4 regions of the Arthrobacter senegalensis genome follow, and region 4 is predicted to be linked to each of the others. Evidence: riboswitches for the same ligand, from Rfam matches in the RefSeq annotation. Region 4 holds a riboswitch; each other region holds the start of a gene.
The links. Region 4 has a riboswitch for S-adenosylmethionine ahead of AC5RVG_RS05300 (flavin reductase family protein). Riboswitches for the same ligand answer to the same signal wherever they lie in the genome.
Positions count from the first base shown of each region.

Region 1: another riboswitch for S-adenosylmethionine. It lies ahead of AC5RVG_RS07080 (methionine ABC transporter ATP-binding protein); the one in region 4 lies ahead of AC5RVG_RS05300 (flavin reductase family protein).
Region 2: another riboswitch for S-adenosylmethionine. It lies ahead of AC5RVG_RS07100 (acyl-CoA dehydrogenase family protein); the one in region 4 lies ahead of AC5RVG_RS05300 (flavin reductase family protein).
Region 3: another riboswitch for S-adenosylmethionine. It lies ahead of AC5RVG_RS13625 (bifunctional o-acetylhomoserine/o-acetylserine sulfhydrylase); the one in region 4 lies ahead of AC5RVG_RS05300 (flavin reductase family protein).

Region 1 is NZ_JBNHGZ010000002.1:356,902-360,131, forward strand. It holds gene AC5RVG_RS07075 (methionine ABC transporter permease) at 1-674, opposite strand, end outside; gene AC5RVG_RS07080 (methionine ABC transporter ATP-binding protein) at 671-1,729, opposite strand; SAM riboswitch class I at 1,843-1,934, opposite strand; gene AC5RVG_RS07085 (LLM class flavin-dependent oxidoreductase) at 2,007-3,230, opposite strand, start outside.
Region 2 is NZ_JBNHGZ010000002.1:363,579-366,808, reverse strand. It holds gene AC5RVG_RS07110 (CoA-binding protein) at 77-493, shown strand; gene AC5RVG_RS07105 (zinc-binding dehydrogenase) at 557-1,513, opposite strand; SAM riboswitch class IV at 1,808-1,922, shown strand; gene AC5RVG_RS07100 (acyl-CoA dehydrogenase family protein) at 1,993-3,230, shown strand, end outside.
Region 3 is NZ_JBNHGZ010000004.1:143,947-147,176, reverse strand. It holds gene AC5RVG_RS13630 (VOC family protein) at 67-708, opposite strand; SAM riboswitch class IV at 936-1,050, shown strand; gene AC5RVG_RS13625 (bifunctional o-acetylhomoserine/o-acetylserine sulfhydrylase) at 1,118-2,443, shown strand; gene metX (homoserine O-acetyltransferase MetX) at 2,524-3,230, shown strand, end outside.
Region 4 is NZ_JBNHGZ010000001.1:1,125,130-1,128,359, forward strand. It holds gene AC5RVG_RS05285 (amino acid ABC transporter ATP-binding protein) at 1-153, shown strand, start outside; gene AC5RVG_RS05290 (hypothetical protein) at 422-634, shown strand; gene AC5RVG_RS05295 (prephenate dehydratase) at 722-1,591, shown strand; SAM riboswitch class IV at 1,754-1,868, shown strand; gene AC5RVG_RS05300 (flavin reductase family protein) at 1,921-2,427, shown strand; gene AC5RVG_RS05305 (aldo/keto reductase) at 2,477-3,230, opposite strand, start outside.

The sequences.
Region 1 (3,230 bases), on a different contig from region 4:
CGGGAGATTCGGTCGCCGGCAAACTGCACCAGCTGCACCGTGATGATCAGGACAACGATGGTGGCCGCCATGACGTGGGTGTCGAACCGTTGGTAGCCGTAGGTGACGGCCAGGTAGCCGATGCCGCCGGCGCCGATGGTCCCTGCGATGGCCGAGTATTCGATCATCGAAATGGTGTTGAGCGTGACCGCAGACGTAAGGCCCGGCAGGGCCTCGCGCAGCTGCGTCTGCCGGATGATCTGCCCGGTGGAACTGCCCGTGACCAGCCCGACGGCCATGTTCTCGCGCGGCAGATCGTTGAGTGCGTTCTGCACCAGCCGGGCGAAAAACGGAATGCCGGCCAGAGTCATCGGGACCACGGCCGCCGCGATGCCGATGGTCGTTCCGGTGACCCACTTGGTCAGCGGGATGATGGCGGCCATCAGCACCAGGAACGGGAGCGAGCGGCCCATGTTGACGAGCCAGCTGAGCGTTCCGTGCAGGCGCGGCCGGGGGAACAGCCCGCGGCTGTCCGTGTTGTACAGCAGCACGCCCGTGGCGCCGCCGACCAGGATCACCATGACCATCACGATGCCGACCATCGCCCAGGTTTCGCCGTAGGCCGGCAGCAGCAGCGCGGGCAGGTCCGCCCAGGGCGTGTCCAGTCCGACGGCGGCGGTTTCTGCGGGCCTCATGCGCGCACCTCGATTTTCTCGTTCCTTGCATATCCATCCGCGTCCGTCGGCGGCGTTTCCGCCGCGGAATCGGCACGGTGGCGTGCCTCTGCGGTCAAGCCCAGGCCGGCCAAGTAGGCGCGGACCTCGGCCTCCGGGCGACCAGCAAGACCGATGTCGGCGCGGCCCAGCACCGCTTCACCATGGGCTTCCACCGAACCGCCGAGCAGCGCCACGCGCACGCCCAGGCCGGTGGACAGGCGGGTCATCCACTCCGGGTCCACCGGCCCGTGCCGATAGGAAACGGACAGCGCGTAGTCGAAGCCGGCCGGCAGCGGGAGGGCCCGGATTGGCAGCAGTTGGCGGCCGGCCGCGGAGGCCGGGTCGGCCACCAGGGCGCCGATCGGCCCGTATTCCGCGACGCGGCCGCCGGAGAGAACGGCCACCTGATCGGCGACGTGGCGCACCACGTCCATCTCATGGGTGATCAGGATGACCGACAACCCCAGTTCGTTGCGCACGTCGTCCAGCAGGTCCAGGATCTGCTGGGTGGACTCCGGGTCCAGGCCCGACGTCGATTCGTCGGAGAGCAGGATCCGGGGGCGAAGTGCCAGCGCCCGGGCAATGCCGACCCGTTGCTTTTGGCCGCCGGACAGTTGGCCCGGGTAGGCGTTGGCCTTGTGCAGCAGGCCCACCCGGTCCAGCAGTTCGGCCACGCGGTCCTCCATCTGAGCGTGCACCACGCCGAGGTTTCGCAGCGGCAGCGCCACGTTCTCCGCCACCGTCATCCGGCGCAGCAGGGCCGAGTGTTGGAAGATCGTGCCGATGGCGCGGCGTTCGCCGCGCAATGCCTGCCCGGACAGGGCGGAGAGGTCGCGGCCGTCCACCAGCACCTGGCCGGAGGTCGGTTTTTCCAACAGGGAAATGCAGTGGGAGAGAGTCGTCTTGCCGGCGCCGGAAGGGCCGACGACGGCGGTGATCGCCCCCTGCTCGATGGTCAGGTCGATGCCCTTGAGCACCTCGACCGTCCCGTGGCGAGTGTCGTAGCTCTTGTGCAGATTGCGGATTTCAATCATTGCGGGCCGTCCGCGGCATATCTTTTCATGCTGCTCCTGAAGGTCAGGGAGCCCCGGGCACAGCCGATCACGGCGCGCAGGCATGGCGCGGCCGGTTCGGGCCCGGCCCGGGTTCTCCATCGGTTCTGGCGTTAGCACCGTGCGGCAGTTGCCGGGGTTGCTGCGGCGTCATCGAGCCAGATCTCTCGGCCGCTCTAGATGGTTCTTGCCGACGGCGGTGCCCGCCCTCTGAAGGGGAGACGCACCGCCGTCGTTGTTCAGATGGTTCTGCCGGGGCCTACGCCCGGTGGGCCAGCGCGTTCTGCAGGCGGAAGCCGGCGGCCCGGTGGTTCTCCGGCAGCTTGTCGCCGCGGCCGAAGAGCTTGTTGCGCAGGGTCCCCGGCGCGTACTCCGTGGGGTAGGCGCCCAGCTTCTGCAGTTCCGGCACGACGAATTCCACGATGTCCTCGAAGGTGCCCGGGGTGATCGCGTAGGCCAGGTTGAACCCGTCCACGTCGGTCTCGTCGACCCACTCCACGAGCTTGGCGGCTACCTCTTCGCCGGAGCCGACGGTGATCGGGCCGAAACCGCCGACGCCGACCCATTCGGCGAGCTGGCGGATGGTCCACGGCTTGCCGCTGTCGCCGGAGGCCTTCTGGAAGGTCTCCACGGAGGACTGGATGGCGTTGGACTTCACGTTTTCGCCAATCACGTCATCCGGGCCGTAGGTGGAAAGATCCACGCCCATCCAGCCGGAGATCAGCGCCAGCGCCCCGTTGATGTCTGCGTAGGACTTGTAGTCCTCGAATTTGGCCTGCGCGGCGGCGGCGTCCGGTCCGGTCACCACGGTCTGCATCGCGTAGATGCGGACGTCGTAGCGGTCGCGTCCGGCCGCCTCCACGGCGTCGCGGATCTTCTTCACCGATGCGGCCAGCATCTCCTTGGTCGGGCAGGTCACGAACACCGCCTCGGCGTTCCCGGCGGCGAACTCGGTGCCGCGCTTGGAGGCCCCGGCCTGGAAGATGACCGGGGTGCGCTGCGGGCTCGGCTCGGTGATCGCGATGCCGGGAACCTTGAAGTACTTGCCCTCGTGCTGGATCTCGTGGACCTTCGCCGGGTCGGTGAAGACGCCGGTCTCCACGTCCTTGACCACGGCGTCGTCCTCCCACGAGCCCTCGAGCAGCTTGTAGATGACCTCGAGGTATTCGTCCGCGTGGTTGTAGCGCTCGTCGTGCTCCAGCTGGTCTTCCTGGCCCATGTTGCGCGCCGCCGAGGGCAGGTAACCGGTAACCACGTTCCAGCCGACCCGCCCGTTGGTCAGGTGGTCCAGCGTGGCCAGGCGGCGGGCGAACGGGTAGGGGTGCTCGTAGGCGGTGCCGGCGGTGACGCCGAAGCCGAGGTTTTCGGTCACCGCGGCCATCGCCGAGACCAGCATGAACGGATCGTTCACCGGGACCTGCGTGCCGGCGCGCAGCGTGGTCTCGTTGGAGGACCCGAAGACGTCGTAGGTGCCGAGCACGTC
Region 2 (3,230 bases), on a different contig from region 4:
TCCTCGATGAGGGCGGCTGAGGGGGAGAGGGCCAGCGGCGGTTCCGGTGCCGAAGAGTCGCGGGTAGGGTCGAGCCATGGCACACCAGAATGACCCTGAAGTCGTCCGGCGGCTGCTGGAAACCCCCGGCCGCTGGGCCGTCGTCGGCCTGTCCACGAACCCGCACCGGGTGGCCATGCGCATCTCCCGGTACCTGATGGACCAGCTGGACATGGAAGTCGTCCCCGTCAACCTGCAGGGCGACGACGTCCTCGGCCTGACCGGTTACCAAAAGCTCGGGGACATTCCCGGCGAGATCGACGTGGTGGACTGCTTCGTGAACTCGCAGAAGGTCGGCCCGGTGGTGGACCAGGCCATCGAAGTCGGTGCCAAGGCGGTGTGGCTCCAGCTGGGCGTGATCGACGAAGCCGCCGCGGAAAAGGCCAAGGCGGCCGGGCTGGACGTCGTCATGGATACCTGCCCGGCCATCGAGGCCCCGCGCTTCGGTTTATAACAGCCGCTCACGGGCTGCGGTCAGCCCTGCCCCGCCTTCGGACGGCCGCCTCGAGTCCCCGCATCACTCGTACACAGCAATGAAGCGGCCGACGACACCTCCCTCGCGAAGCTTGTCGATTGCGCCGGGAATGTCGGCATGCTTGATGTGGTTCATGGGTGGTTTGAGCTGGCCACTCTTCATAAGCTCGTAGATGCCGGCAAGATCCTCCTTGGTACCGGACTTTGAGCCCCTGATGGAGAGCTGGTTGATGATGATCGGGTAGGTATTGATGGTCGATTCCAACCGGCCCATGCCCACCTGAACCAAGGTGCCGAACTCAGCGAGGGTTTCGATGGCGGCCGAGGTCGTGGTGCCGAAGCCGGCGTAGTCCACGATCAGCTCCAGGTTCTTGTCCTTGAACTCTTCGATCGAGGCGCCGACGCCAGCCAATCCGATCTCGTCGGCCAGTTTCTGGGTTTCCGGATTGACCTCGGCGCCGTACACCTCGGCGCCGACCAACGCGGCACAGCGTGCACCGATGTAGCCCAGTCCGCCCAGGCCGATGACACCGACCTTCATGCCGTTCTTCGCCCCGCCGACCGCCATCATGGCATGGTAGGCGGTCAAGCCGGCGTCGGTCGCCATCGCGCCGAGGTCGAACGGCACTTCGTCGGGCAGGGCGACGAGATTGTCGTCGGTCGCGCGAAGCTTGGCGGCGAAGCCTCCATCCCACTTCCCGTAACCCAATGCGTCCCCGTCCGACATCACCGGAGAGAGGCCTACGCGGTCGCCAATCTTCCAATGGTCCATGCCCTCGCCGACCTCGCTGATAACGCCAGCGGATTCATGGCCCATGGTGCGGGGCAGGCCGTGCTGGAACAGCGCCATCCATCCCGGATCATCGAGCGTCGAGACGTCCGAGTGACAGACCCCCGACGCCTTGACGTCGACGACCACTTCACCGGGGCCAGCGTGGGGTTCCTGAACCTCATTAAGCTCCAGCGGCTTCTTCGTGCCGACAAATTGCCATGCCTTCATGATGAACCTCCCGTACGACGGCCAGCGGACGGTGCCCGTCCCGGCCCGGCCATATTGGCAGTGCACCTCCACGGTAGTCCCCTCGTAACCAGGCCAGTAGGGGACAGCCGCGCAGAGGAATGCGCACGGCTCAATGCGCCGGGCGGAAGCCTGCCGGCCCCAGCCCCCGGAGCCGGCTGGGGCGACGGGCCCTCGTCGTCATCAGAAGCGGTTTCCGTAACAAACGGCAGCAGAATGTCATGGCCTGTCATGTGCTTCCCTGCGCCGGAGCGGCCCCGGCATACTCGACTCCGAGATCAAGAGTCCCAACGACAAGCTCTGGCTGGTTGGGCGGCAACCCTCTCCCGTAGCGGGGTGCCCCAGATGAGGATCCGGCCGCGCACAACACCGTGCCCGGCAAGTACGGCCCCCTCCGGGCTGCGCCCCAACCGTGACGGTTGCTGCGCCGCCGGATGGGAGCCCCGCCGTGAGGAGCCAACATGACCGCCGTCGTGACCGCCAACAACCCGCAAACCCGCCGAGCCCCGTGGGCCGGACAGGCTACCGCCGAGGAACTGGCCCGATGGCAGCAAGTAGCCGAAGGCGTTGCCGCCGCGCTGGCCGCGGACGTGCTGGAGCGCGACCGACGCAACGCCGACCCGCACGCCGAGGTGGAGCTGCTGCGCAACTCGGGCCTGCTCAACCTGATTATCCCGGCCGAATGGGGCGGCGAGGGCGGGCACTGGGAGAGCGCGCTGCACGCCGTGCGCATCCTGGCCCGCACGGACGCGTCGATTGCGCAAATACTCGGTTACCACTACGCCAACCTGGGCGCCGTCGTGTTCTACGGTGATGCGCAGGTCCAGGAACGACTGCTCCGCCGCTCCGCGCGGGGCCGCTGGTCCTGGGGCGACTCCGTGAACCCGGTGGACCCGAATCTGGAACTGGTTCCCGACGGCGACGGCTTCCGGCTGAACGGCACCAAGCACTTCTCCACCGGCGCTTCCGTCGGCGACGCCATTCTGGTCAATGCCGTGATCGCGGCCGGACCCGAGCGGGGCAAGTTCCTGGCCCTCGCGCTGGAGCATGACCGAACGGGCATCGGATACCTCGGGGACTGGGATGCGCTCGGCCAGCGGCTCTCGGCCAGTGGTTCGGTGAAGTACGACGGCGTGCAGGTCACCGAAGCGGACATCATCGGCGAGGTAGGGGAGGAGCCTTTCTCCACGCTGGTTACCCCGTACATCCAGCTTGCCTTCGGCAACCTCTACCTGGGCATCGCGCAGGGGGCGCTGGACCGCGGACGCCGGATCACGCTGGCGCGCCGGAACTCCTGGTTCCTCAGCACGCAGGAGACGTATGCCCAGGACCCGCTGACCCAGCGGGTCTACGGCGAGCTGGTGTCGCGGGTTGCCGCGGTGGAGGCCCTGGCCGACCGGACGAACGCCAGGTTCGACGCTGTTATCGCCGCCGGCGCGCAGCTGAGCGCGGAAGCCCGGGCGGACCTCGCGCTCGAGATTGCGAGGCTCAAGGTCGTGTCCACCGAGGTGGGGGTGGACGTGGCGAACCGCATCTTCGAGACCACCGGCTCGTCCTCCGCGAAAACCGAGGTCGGGCTGGACATTTTCTGGCGCAACATCCGCACGCACACCCTGCACGACCCGGTCGACTACAAGAAGGTCGAGGTCGGCGCCAACTACCTGCTCGGCGACGTCCAGCCGATTTCGCTCTACACCTG
Region 3 (3,230 bases), on a different contig from region 4:
GTTTCGGGCGTCTGCTCCTTCTATAACGCGGAGCGGACGCCCGAAACGGAGCGATGCCGGGAGAACTTAGAGTTCGACGATCCCGTTGGCGGTTTCAAAGCGGACGGACAGGATGCCCGGCGTACCGTTGGGTGCCGTCCAAGCGACCTTGACGTCGTCCAGCAGGCCGTCGACCGGCGTGCCCAGCCAGTCCGCCACCCGCTCGGAAGAGCCGGCGATGGTCAGGCCGATCAGCTTGACCGTGGCGGGGCGGGCGTTGGACGGGTGCAGCGGTTCGGTGCCGTCATCCCAGCGCAACATGTAGGGCACCTGCGGGTCGGCGATGAGGCCCTTGATCCCGATCTGCTGCCAGCTCAGTTCCTGCCCATCCGGGAACTTGCGGTTGCCGGGAACCGCGTGGCGGCCCAGCCGTTCTTCGAACGGGGTCAGGTCGTCGACCGCCACGCACCAGCCCATCCAGCCGCCGCCGGCTTCCGACCGCGCCCGCACGGCTTGGCCAAAGGGGGCCTTGTCGGAAGCGGGGTGGTCGAGCACCTCCACGACCTCCAGGTAATGGTGGTCGGTGAGGGGGAAGATCATATTGCGGGTGCCGAAGCGGGGGTGAACCCCGCCCTTGACGGCGTCGATGCCCAGGGCTTTGGAGATCCGCTCTGAGGTGGCAGCCAGACCGTCGGGTTCAGCGGCATAAGAAACATGGTCGAAGCGCATGGCATTATCTTGGCACTTTGTGAACCCGCTCTCGACTTAGGGTGACCTAAGTCACTCAATTTGCGGCTCGTGTGGAACGCGCCGTTCCGGACAGCAATTCCGCCTCCCCGGCGCGCGCCGGCAACAGTGACCAAGCGGACTGTCGGAGAGACGGTCCCGAGACGGGTGCCCAGTCATAAGGTGTCATATTGTTGCGGCCGCCGGCTTGTCTGCGGAGACTGGAGGCAGGTCATGAGTGCCAGCGCAAAACCCCGGTTTGCTGGCCGGCAACCCTCCAACCGCGGTGGGGTGCCCCGGGTGAAGACCAGGCAGCCGCCATAAGGCGGTGCGCAAGCGCGGGTCACACCCGGGACAGACATGCCGGCACGGCCGGATCCCGGATGGCCCCTTCCAGTGAAGGAGTTGCACCATGTCCAACGCCGATTGGTCCTTTGAAACCCGTCAGATCCACGCAGGGCAGGAGCCGGACGCCGCCACGGGCGCCCGCGCACTGCCGATCTACCAGACCACGTCGTTCGTGTTCCCCAGCGCGCAGAGCGCGGCCGACCGGTTCGCCCTGTCCGAACTGGCACCCATCTACACCAGGATCGGCAACCCCACCCAGGAAGCGGTCGAGACGCGGATCGCCAACCTGGAGGGCGGCGTCGGCGCCCTGCTGCTTGCTTCGGGCCAGGCCGCGTCGACGTTCTCCATCCTCAACCTGGCCGAGGCCGGCGACCACATCGTGGCCAGCCCCAGCCTGTACGGCGGCACCTACAACCTGCTGCGCACCACGCTGCCCAAGTTCGGCATCGAGGTCACTTTCGTCGAGGATCCGGACAACCTGCAGCAGTGGCGCGATGCCGTCAAGCCGAATACCAAGGCGTTCTTCGGCGAGGTCGTCTCCAACCCGCGCCAGGACGTGCTGGACCTGGAGTCGGTCAGCGCCATCGCCCACGAAAACGGCGTGCCGCTGATCGTTGACAACACCTTGTCCACCCCGTACCTGATCCGCCCGATCGAGTGGGGGGCCGACATCGTGCTCCACTCGGCCACCAAGTACCTCGGCGGCCACGGGACGGCGATCGGCGGCGTGATCGTCGACGCCGGCACGTTCGATTTCGCCGCCGACCCCGAAAAGTTCCCCGGGTTCAACACGCCGGACGACACCTACAACGGGCTGGTCTTCGCCCGCGACCTCGGCGTCAACGGCGCTCTGGGCGCCAACCTGGCCTACATCCTCAAGGCCCGGGTGCAGTTGCTGCGCGACCTGGGGTCCGCCATCTCGCCGTTCAATGCCTTCCTGATTGCCCAAGGGCTGGAGACGCTGAGCCTGCGCGTGGAGCGGCATGTGGCCAACGCTCAGAGGGTGGCCGAATTCCTGGAAGAGCACGACGACGTTGCCTCCGTCGCGTACCTCGGCCTGCCCTCCAGCCCCTGGTATGAGCGCGGCCGCAAGTACGGCCCGAAGGGGACCGGCGCCATCGTCGCGTTCGAAATCAAGGGCGGCATCGAGGCCGGAAAGCGCTTCGTGGACGGCCTTGAACTGCACTCGCACGTGGCCAACCTGGGCGATGTGCGCTCGCTGGTGATCCACCCGGCGTCGACCACCCATGCCCAACTCTCGGCCGCGGAACGGGTCGCAGCCGGGGTGACCGACGGTCTGGTCCGGCTGTCGGTAGGCATCGAGAACGTCAACGACATCATCGCCGACCTGGAGGCCGGTTTCCGCGCCGCCAAGGGTGCGGACGACTAGGCAAGCAGGTAGAGCGCAGCGTGACGATAGTGCAACCGCAGGAACTGGTGGAACAGGCAACCGACGGCATCCTGCGCCGGATGCCGGTTGGTGCGCTGGAGCTGGAAGCCGGCGGCTATCTGCCCGAGGTGGTCCTCGGCTTTGAGACCTGGGGCACCCTGAATGCGGACGCGTCCAACGCCGTCCTGATCCAGCATGCCCTGACCGGCAGCACGCACGTCGCACGCGGCTGCTCGGACGAGGACGGTTGGTGGGACGATCTGGTGGGCCCCGGTGCCACGATCGACACGGAGCGCTATTTCGTCGTGGCCGCCAACATGATTGGCGGCTGCTACGGTTCCACCGGTCCCTCGTCGCCAGCGCCGGACGGGACGCCGTGGGGTTCACGCTTCCCGTTCGTCACGATCCGCGATTCGGTCCGGGCCGAGGCGCGGCTGGCCGACGCACTGGGGATCCGGCGCTGGCACACGGTGCTCGGCGGGTCGATGGGTGGCGCCCGCGCGCTTGAATGGGCGGCCACCTTTCCGGAGCGCACCGCCCGATGCGCCGTCCTGTCGTGCGGCGCCGCGAGCACCGCCGAGCAGATTGCCTTCGCGCAGGCGCAGGTCGCGGCCATCCGGCTGGACCCGCACTTCGCCGGCGGCGACTATTACGGGGGCCCCGCTCCCGAGGCCGGTCTGGGTATCGCCCGGCGCATCGCGCACATCAACTACCGCTCGGAGCCGGAGCTGGAGTACAGGTTCGGCCGCAAGCCGCAGGCGGAAGAGCAGCCGTACGGCGGCATCAC
Region 4 (3,230 bases):
CACGAGCTGGCCTTCGCCCGTGAAGTGGCCAGCGAAGTGGTGTTCATGGACGGCGGCGTGGTGGTGGAACGCGGACACCCCGAACAGGTGCTGCGCGAACCGCGGGAGGAGCGCACCCGGCAGTTCGTCCACCGGCTGCTCAACCCGTTCTAGGACCGGGTTCACTTCCGGCTGCCCCCACCCTCCCCCCGACGGCTCCCTGCATCCGCGGGGGGGGGGGCCCGCCTGCACCGGTCCACAGCACCACGCCGCCACGCCGGGTGTGGCGCACGCCACGCCGGTGCGAAATTCATCTGATGTCATCTGGGATGGCAGAATGTAAAGTTCCATGCACCGTTCCGCATGGCAGGCTCGTTCCGGCCGGAAGCTTCCATCCCGCGTTTCTCCTGCGCGGAAACCTCCGGCCACGAAAGGCAGAACCATGGCCACTTCCCTGGCTACCAAGTCGTTGACCGCACAGACGGCTTCCGAAGCGCACGATCTCCTGAATGCTGCGGTCGAAGAGTTGCAAAAGCTCGCCGCCATCGACGGCGATTGCGGCATCTTGGTCACTCGCACCGGCCCCGGGCAGTTTACGGTGGAGCTGAGCGACGACGTGCCCTACGGCATCACCCAGGAATCGCATCTGTACTAAGCGGTTGGCGGGCCGGTCCCGGTTATATGACGCCGCCCGGTTGCCCGGAATGAAGCGCCGGCCCGCCCCGGTGGGATAATTTCGCCCATGGCTCCAGCGATTGCGTACCAAGGTGAACCCGGCTCGAACTCCCACATGGCTTGCCTGGAAGTGCGCCCCGGTTGGGAAGCGGTGCCGTGTGCCAGCTTCGAGGATGCGTTCGCTGCCGTCACCGGCGGCGAGGCGGAACTGGCCATGATCCCCATCGACAACTCGATCGCCGGGCGGGTGGCGGACATCCACGCCCTGCTGCCGAAGACCACCCTGCAGATCGTGGAGGAATTCTTCCTGCCCATCCGTTTCAGCCTGCTGGGCGTACGCGGGGCCACCGTGGAGCAGGCCCGGGAGGTGCACAGCCACATCCATGCTTTGGGCCAGTGCCGCAAGCTGATCCGCAGGCTCGGGCTCACTCCGGTCATCGCCGGCGACACCGCCGGTTCGGCCCGGGAGGTGGCCGAATGGAAGGACCCGACCAAGGTCTCCCTGGCGCCGCCGATGGCCGCCGAACTCTACGGCCTGGAGGTTTTCGCGGAAAAGGTCGAAGACGATCCGACGAACACCACACGGTTCGTGGTGCTGGCCGACCGCCGGCCGGTCCCGTCCCGCGAGGAACTTCCCGGTCCGGCCGTGACCAGCTTCGTGTTCCGCGTGCGGAACGTGCCGTCCGCGCTGTACAAGGCGCTGGGCGGTTTCGCCACCAACGGCATCAACATGACCCGGTTGGAGAGCTACATGGTGGGCGGCGAGTTTGCCGCCACCATGTTCATGGTGGACGTCGAAGGCCACCCGGACGATCCGGCCATGGTCCACGCCTTCGAGGAACTGGACTTCTTCACCACCGAAATCCGCATCCTGGGCGTCTACCCGGCGCATCCGTTCCGGCAGCAGACCGTGCGCCCGGGCGCCGCCGCGCAGTAGCCGTGGCGCCAGCAGTCGGACAGTAGCCTTCGGGGCAGCAGCCGTCGCACGGCCGCCCGTCGGGCAGCAGCCACCTCGCGTGGCCCGGGAGTAAAACGCTGCATTTGACGAACTGTTACCGGCGTTTGACCCAGGCCCTTCCCCGCTCTTAGCGTGGAGACGAATCAAGAGCGCCAACTTCACAGCCCTGGCTGGTTGGCCGGCAACCCTCTACCGTAGCGGGGTGCTCCAGGTGATGATTCGGCCCGCCGGGGATGTCGGCAGGCAAGTACGCGTATCCACCCGCAGCAGCTCGGCCGCAGCGGATGCGCCCAAGCCCCAAGGACGCCATGTCGCTACACCATGACCTGACCCCCCACACGTTGCGCTCCGCCTTCGGCCGGTTCCCCTCGGGCATCGCGGCGCTGTGCGCGACCGTCGACGGCGAGCCGCAGGGCATCGTCGCCTCCTCGTTCACCGTGGGCGTCTCCCTCGAGCCGCCGCTGGTGATGTTCGCCGTGCAAAACACCTCACGGACCTGGCCGCTGGTCCGGCGGGCCAACCGGATCGGCGTCTCGGTGCTCGGCACCGGGCACGACGGCGTCTGCCGCCAGATCGCGTCCAGGACCGGTGACCGCTTTGCCGGCCTGAGCCTGCACGGCACCGACGACGGCGCGCTTTTCCTCAACGACGCGGCGCTCTGGCTGGACTGCTCGGTGCACCAGGAAGTCCCGGCCGGGGACCACCACGTCGTGCTGCTGCAGGTGCACGGACTGTCCACGCACGACGGCACCCACGAGCCCCTGGTCTTCCACGATTCCGCGTTCCGCCGGTTGGAACAGCCGGCCTTCGTCTAGGACGCATGGTCCCGGCCCCGCCCGCAGCTGCGGGGCCGGGCGCGGGCAGCTAAGGCAGCGGCCTGCCTCGGGCCGCCACCCACAGGGAGTACCACTCCTCGCGGGTCATCGATGCTCCAACCGCTTCCGCCTCGGCACAGGCCCGGATCCGGTCCGGGCTGCTGGTACCGACGACCGGCCGGATGCCTGCCGGATGCCGCAGCAGCCAGCCCAGCACCACGGCCTCGGGCGGGCACCCCTTGTCCCGGGCAAGTTCCGTGACCAGGGCTGCCGCTGCTTGATCCGCCGGGGGAGAGGCATCCGCGGGCGCGGAAGCATCCGGTGTCGCGGCCTCCGCTGCCGCACGCCCGCTGTACCGGCCCTGGGCCAGCGCTCCCCAGGCCTGCAGCTCCACCCCGTGGGCGGCGCAGTATTCCAAGGTGCCGTGCGGGAAGCTGATCCCCGGTCCCTCCGGGTGGTTCACCAGCACCCCTGACTCCAGCCAGTCGCGTCGGTACAGGCTCATTTCCAGCTGGTTCACCGCCAGCGGTTCATCCAGCGCCGACTGCAGCCAGCGCATCTGTTCGCCGGACATGTTCGAGACACCAAGGCGGCGGACCTTCCCGGCCATCCGAAGCTCGTTGAACGCCGCGGCGATCTCTTCGGCCGGCGTCAGCGGATCGGGCCGGTGGATCAGCAGCGTATCCAGGTGATCGGTGTGCAGCCGGCGCAGGCTCTCGTCGGTGCGGGTCAGGATGGCTTTCCGCGAGGAGTCGTAGTGCCCGACCATGCCGGGGGCCGGCAGCCGGATGCCGCATTTGCCC